Linked DNA regions of Thioclava sp. GXIMD2076. The protein of the gene in region 1 interacts with the protein of each later gene in a pairwise test. Links are inferred from orthologs where the notes say so. Each region holds a gene or a part of one and is shown in the gene's direction. Other genes may lie near its edges. The genes, in order: WDB91_RS06040 and ssb.

The links.
Region 2: the proteins of WDB91_RS06040 (region 1) and ssb interact in binary tests that used the Escherichia coli proteins (3 or more experiments, as listed by UniProt). The link is inferred for Thioclava sp. GXIMD2076 from one-to-one orthologs.

Annotation. Positions count from the first base shown.
Region 1 is NZ_CP149932.1:1,217,385-1,220,623, reverse strand. Bases 242-3,162 are described here. They hold WDB91_RS06040 (primosomal protein N'), read left to right. Parts: upstream 242-567; coding sequence 568-2,757; downstream 2,758-3,162. Other genes in these bases: WDB91_RS06035 (glutathione S-transferase C-terminal domain-containing protein), read right to left, coding at 2,794-3,162; fsa (fructose-6-phosphate aldolase), read right to left, coding at 242-417. Outside these bases: more of fsa, read right to left, coding at 1-241; more of WDB91_RS06035, read right to left, coding at 3,163-3,239.
Region 2 is NZ_CP149932.1:2,179,724-2,182,777, forward strand. Bases 91-2,826 are described here. They hold ssb (single-stranded DNA-binding protein), read left to right. Parts: upstream 91-1,065; coding sequence 1,066-1,587; downstream 1,588-2,826. Other genes in these bases: WDB91_RS10745 (YSC84-related protein), read left to right, coding at 91-159; WDB91_RS10750 (lytic transglycosylase domain-containing protein), read right to left, coding at 231-848; WDB91_RS10760 (nitrilase-related carbon-nitrogen hydrolase), read left to right, coding at 1,783-2,550. Also shown: more of WDB91_RS10745, read left to right, coding at 1-90; WDB91_RS10765 (FAD-dependent oxidoreductase), read left to right, coding at 2,842-3,054. UniProt on the Escherichia coli protein: Plays an important role in DNA replication, recombination and repair. Binds to ssDNA and to an array of partner proteins to recruit them to their sites of action during DNA metabolism. Acts as a sliding platform that migrates on DNA via reptation.

The DNA of each region.
Region 1 (3,239 bases):
GTCGAGATTGATATCGTCCAGACGACCGATGAAGGGGGAGATGAAGGTCGCACCGGCTTTGGCCGCAAGGATCGCTTGCGCCGCGGTAAAGCACAGGGTGACATTGACCATATGGCCTTCGGATGCGAAAGCCTTACACGCGGTCAGACCGTCCCAGGTCAGCGGAACCTTGATCGCGATATTGGGGGAAATCTTGGCAAGCTTCAGACCTTCTTCGATCATGTCCTTGGCTTCGGTGGCGACCACCTCGGCCGAGACCGGGCCGGTGACGATGTCGCAGATCTCTTTGGTCACCTCGAGGATATCGCGCCCCGATTTCATGATCAGCGAAGGGTTGGTGGTTACGCCATCGACCATACCGAGATCGTTGAGTTCCTTGATGGCGGCCACATCGGCCGTGTCGACGAAGAATTTCATTGGTGTCCTCCAGATGGGCAGTCGCGGCACTGATAGCGCAAAACGTGGTGTCGCGAAAGGGTGGTTATGGCGGGCAGCGGGGGCTCTGCCCCCCTTGGCCTGCGGCCAATTCCCCCCGGGATATTTATCGACGCTGGAAGGAGGCGCGCCATGAGCGGACAGGACTGGTTTGCGGACGGGGCGCGGGTCTCGGTGCTGACGGCGGAGCCTGTAGGGCGGCCGCTGGATTATCTTGCCCCCGAGGGCGGGTGTTGGGCGGGGGCTTTTGTCATGGTGCCTTTGGGGCCGCGCAAGGTTCTGGGCGTGGTCTGGGGCGCGGGAGATGGCGATTTTGCCGCAGCCAAATTGCGCCGCGTGCTGCAAGTGATGGATGTGCCGCCGATGAAAGCGGATATGCGGCAGTTCCTGATGCGGATGGCCGCCTATACGATGACACCGCTGCCGCAGGTGCTGCGTCTGGCGACCCGTGCTCCGGGGCTGTTCGATGCGCCGGGGTTGCGCAAGATCTACCGTCTGGGCGCGGGCGAGCCGCCACGGATGACCGATGCGCGGGCGCGGGTATTGGAGGTTCTGCGCGATCATGGTGGAGCGGGGTTCCAACTGGGTGAATTGGCCGCTTTGGCGGGGGTGACCACATCCGTTGTGAAGGGGATGCTGACCTCGGGGGCGGTTGTGGAGGCGGACGTGCCCCGCGATGCGCCGTTCGAGCGGCTTGATCCGTCCTTGCCCGGAAAGGTGCTCTCGGAGGCACAAAAAGCGGCTGTTGCACGGTTGGAGGATGGCTCGGGCGGGTTTGCACCGGTTCTGCTGAAAGGCGTCACAGGCTCGGGCAAGACGGAGGTCTATCTGGAGGCAGTGGCCGATTGTCTGCGGCAGGGGCGGCAGGCGCTGGTGCTTTTGCCCGAGATCGCCTTGTCCTCGGAGTTTCTGGCCCGCGTGGAGGCGCGCTTCGGGGCGAAGCCGGGCGAATGGCATTCGGGCGTGACCCAGACCGAGCGGCGGCGGCTGTGGAAGGCCACGGCCACGGGCGAGGTGCAGATGGTGGCGGGGGCCCGTTCGGCGCTATTCCTGCCCTTCCGTGACCTGGGATTGATCGTGGTCGATGAGGAACATGATACCTCCTACAAGCAGGAGGAGGGTGTCTTGTATAACGCCCGCGATATGGCGGTGTTGCGGGCCTCCCTTTGCGGGGCGCAGGTGGTGTTGGCTTCGGCCACACCATCGCTTGAGACCTGGGCCAATGCCGAGGCCGGCAAATATGCGCGGGTCGATCTGGGGGCGCGGTTTGGCGCATCGAAGCTGCCGGAGATGCGGCCCATCGATATGCGTAACGAGACCATCGAGAGCCAACACTGGATCGGGCCGACGCTGGTGGGCGCGGTGATCGAGCGGGTCCGCCGTGGCGAGCAGGCGATGCTGTTTCTCAACCGTCGTGGTTATGCGCCGGTCACCATCTGTCGGGCCTGCGGGCACCAGATCGGCTGTGAGCAGTGCGATGCGCGGATGGTGGAGCACCGGTTCCTCAAGCAGCTTGTCTGCCATCAATGCGGCGAGACGAAACCGATCCCCACGCAATGCCCCAATTGTCAGGTCGAAGGGAAACTGGCCCCTGTGGGTCCGGGTGTCGAGCGTCTGGCCGAGGAGGTGCGCGAGCGCTTCCCCGACAGCCGGATGGCGGTGCTGTCCTCTGATCTGTTCACCACCGCGCGGGCACTGAAGGAGGCGATTTCCGATATTGCCAATGGCGGGGCGGATATCATTATCGGCACGCAGATCGTGGCCAAGGGGCATAACTTCCCGAAACTGTCGCTCGTGGGGGTGATCGATGCCGATCTGGGGCTGCAGGGGTCGGACCTGCGCGCCGCCGAGCGCACCTTCCAGCTGATGCGGCAGGTCGCGGGCCGTGCGGGCCGCGCCGAGACCGAAGGGCTGGCGCTGTTGCAGACCTATCAGCCAGAGCATCCTGTGATCCGTGCGATCTTGGGTGGGGATGAGGAAGCCTTCTGGCGCGCCGAGGCCGCCCAGCGCCATGCGCAGCATGTGCCGCCCTATGGGCGGATGGCAGGCATCATCCTCTCGGGACCGGATCTGAAACCCTTATTTGACATCGGCGAGGCGCTGTCACGTCAGTCAGGTCCCCTGCGCGAGATCGAGGCGACAGTCTATGGCCCCGCCCCTGCCCCCGTGGCGCGGGTGCGTGGGCGGCACCGCGTTCGGCTTCTGGTGAAGGCCGATAAGCGCGCGCCCTTGCAGGCAGCGCTGGCGCGTTGGGTCGCGCAGGTGCGCCTGCCCAATAATGTGCGCCTTGCCATCGATATCGACCCCCAGAGTTTCATGTGAAGCAGCGTTTCATGTGAAACCCGGCGGGTCGATAGATCAGTGGCAACGGGCCTCGGCCAACAGCCGATAGCTGTCTTCCGGCCCTTTCGGCACGATCAGCGGCGGGTTGAGACGCTTGATCGAGTAATAGCCTGCCTTGATATGGTCGAGATCGACCGTTTCGGCCACGCCTGGCTGGTTCAGCATCCGCACCATATGCGCATAGAGCGCAGGATAATCGCGCAGCATCTTCAGGTTGGTCTTGAAGAGCCCGTGATAGGCCACATCAAAGCGGATCGAGGTCACGAAGATGCGGATATCGGTCTCGGTCAGACGGTCGCCATGGAACCACGGCCGGCCATCCGACAGCACGGTCTCCATCCGGTCCATCTCGGCAAAGACACCGGCCACGGCTTCGTCATAACCCGCCTGAGAGCTGGCAAACCCCGCCTTATAGACCCCGTTATTATAGGCGTCATAGATGCGGGCAGTCTCGGCCTCGA
Region 2 (3,054 bases), 960 kb from region 1 along the record:
GGCGCGGATGCGAAATATGCACTTCCCGATCGTGGCGGCTCGCTGGGCACCGATACCACGACCTCGCGCGCACCTGTGATCGCGCTGGTCTTCGGTCAGGCAGGTCTGATCGCGGGGGCCTCGCTGGCCGGTGCAAAATACACCCGCATCATCCCGTAAAATCCATATATTCCAAAAGAAAAGCACGCGATTTTCGCGTGCTTTTTTAATGTCCGGTCGTAGCTGTCTGATCAGCTTCCCAGAATGACCTTCACATAGTTCATGGTCTCCTGATAGGGCGGAATACCGTTATATTTGGCCACCGCCTCCGGACCCGCATTATAAGCCGCCAGAGCATGGCGCCAGTTGCCGAAGCGATCATACATCATGCGCAGATAGCGCGCACCGCCATCAAGGTTTTCCTCCGGATCGGCAATATCGACCCCCAGTTTGGCTGCTGTTGCAGGCATCAACTGGGCCAGACCACGCGCGCCGGCATGGGAGACGGCATTGGGATTCCAGCCGCTTTCCTGCTGGATCAGGCGTAGGAACAGATCCGTCGGAATGCCATTTTTCTGGGCGGCCTGCTGCGCGGCAGACATATATTTGCCGCGATATTTTCCGCTATAGCTCGGGATCAGAGCGGCGGCGACGGTCTTGCCATCGGGGCGCAGACGCGAGCTATGGGCATATTGTCCCGCCGCCCGCTTGTCGAGAATGCTGGTCTGGTTCCTGAACAGCTGGACGCGGTTCGAACTCGATGCTCCATTCAGCCGAAGCCCTTCGGCAGAGGCGCTGGAAACGGGCGCTATGGCCGCACAGGCGGTGAGCGCAAGGATCGCTGCGACGGTCCCTTTTCGTATCATCATCTGTCCCCGGATTTTTTGCTTAGGCAGGACTATACCCATCACGGGGCAGATGAAAACCCTTTCTGTGTGCCGCAAGGGAAAGAGGGCCGCTTTCCGAATTCACCGCGCCCGCGTCGGTTTCCTGCTTTGCATGCGGGCGCGGTCTGTTATACCCAGCCGAACCAATTTGAATCACGCGGCATGCAGCGCATGTCGGTCAGCCAGCGGAGGTTTTTTGATGGCAGGATCGGTCAACAAGGTCATTATCGTGGGTAACCTCGGCCGTGACCCCGAGGTGCGCAGCTTCTCGAATGGCGGGAAAGTGTGCAACCTGCGGATCGCGACCTCGGAAAACTGGCGCGACCGCGCGACAGGCGAGCGCAAGGAACGCACCGAGTGGCATTCGGTCGCGATTTTCAGCGAACCGCTGGCCAAAATCGCCGAGCAATATCTGCGCAAGGGGTCCAAGGTCTATATCGAGGGCCAGCTGGAAACCCGCAAATGGCAGGACCAGTCCGGTCAGGACCGCTATTCGACCGAGGTCGTGCTGCGCCCCTATCGTGGCGAGCTGACACTGCTGGATGGCCGCAATGATGGCGGTCAGGGTGGCGGTTATGGCGGCGGCCAGAGCGGTGGCGGCTATGGTGGCCCCTCCTCGGGTGGCTATGACGATGGCCCGTCCTCGGGCGGTTATGGTGGCCCCTCGCAGGGCGGCGGCGGCTCCAGCCGTCCCGATTTCGACGACGAGATCCCGTTCTGAGATCCCCATTCCGGGGCTGAATCCCGAATACTCTCCCTACCGTTCAACCGGCAGGGAGACACCCGCCCCATTCCCTCCGGTTGAGGCGCAATCCAGGCCCTGAGACGCCCCATCAAATGCCGCTTCGGCGGGAGTTCCGGAGCGCAAGTATCCAAGATCCCTTGCCTCTTTTTGGGTCGCGTTGGAGGACTGCTTATGAAAATCGCGGTTTCGCAATGGCAATGCGGCGTGGAAGACAGGCTCTCGCGGATCGCGCGGGATGCCAGACAGGCGTCCCTTTCGGGATGTGATCTCCTTCTTCTCCCCGAGCTTGCCCTTCCCGGCTATAACCGTCCCGATGGCCACAGAGAGCAGGCCCAGCCCCTGAACGGGATCTGGGCCACCTATGTCGCAGAACAGGCCCGAAACAACAGGATTGCCATTGTTTACGGCTGGGCCGAGCGCGGCACGGACGGGATCTACAATTCTGCCTCCGTGATTGCGCCGGATGGCACGCGCCTCGCCCATTACCGCAAGATCCAGCTTTTCGGCGCGATGGAGCAGGCAAACTTCTCTCATGGGCAACAGGCACCGGTCGTCTTCCGCTATCGGGGTCGGAATTTCGGTCTTCTCATCTGTTACGATATAGAATTCCCCGAACATGCGCGTGCGCTTGCGCGGCAGGGCACGGAGATACTCCTGGTGCCGACGGCCAATCCGATAGGCTATGCGCATGTGCCCGATCTTCTGGTCCCTGCCCGCGCCTATGAAAACCGTATGGTCGTGGCCTATGCCAATTACAGCGGCGAGGAGCATGGTCTGTGCTTTGGCGGGCTTTCTATCATCTGCAGCCCCGATGGACAGCCGGTTGCGAAAGCCGGTCTTGGCGATGCATTGCTGATCGCCGAGATCGGCGATAACCTCTTTGAAGGAGAATATCTGTCCACCCAGATCGCGGATCTGCGCGGAGGGCAGGCAAGGTGATTGCCGGGATACGTCTTTTCGGGGATGCGGAACATGTGGGCTTGGCGATCTAGCCATTGGTTGAACTCGGCATCTTCGGTGGGGTTCACGGGGAGAGATCCGGGCATTGATCCCGCTTCGGGCGAAGTATGGCGTGACTGTGTTTCTACGCTCTGGTTTCAGACCGACCGTGGCGCCTGACAGATTGATCTGCCTTCGCGGGTCGCGGGGCTGGTCGAGTTTGCGACTGCCGCCGCTCCCACAGCCTTCGGCTGGCGGCTTCGCTCACAGGTCTTCGAGGGCGCCTGTGGCGTGGTGGCCGAACTGGGCGGGATGCGCTTTACGGTCTCCTCGCGCACTTTCTACCATTATCTGGACCTCATGGGGTGCGAAAGCGCCCCCTGCCCGAACCCGCTGACTCCGGCGGCAGGTTCGACCGTGATCGAGCTTGAAGGCGAGACGCTTTATGCTGCGGTGCTCAGCAACTGCCAGACCCATCTTCTGACCACCGCGATCGAGGTCGAG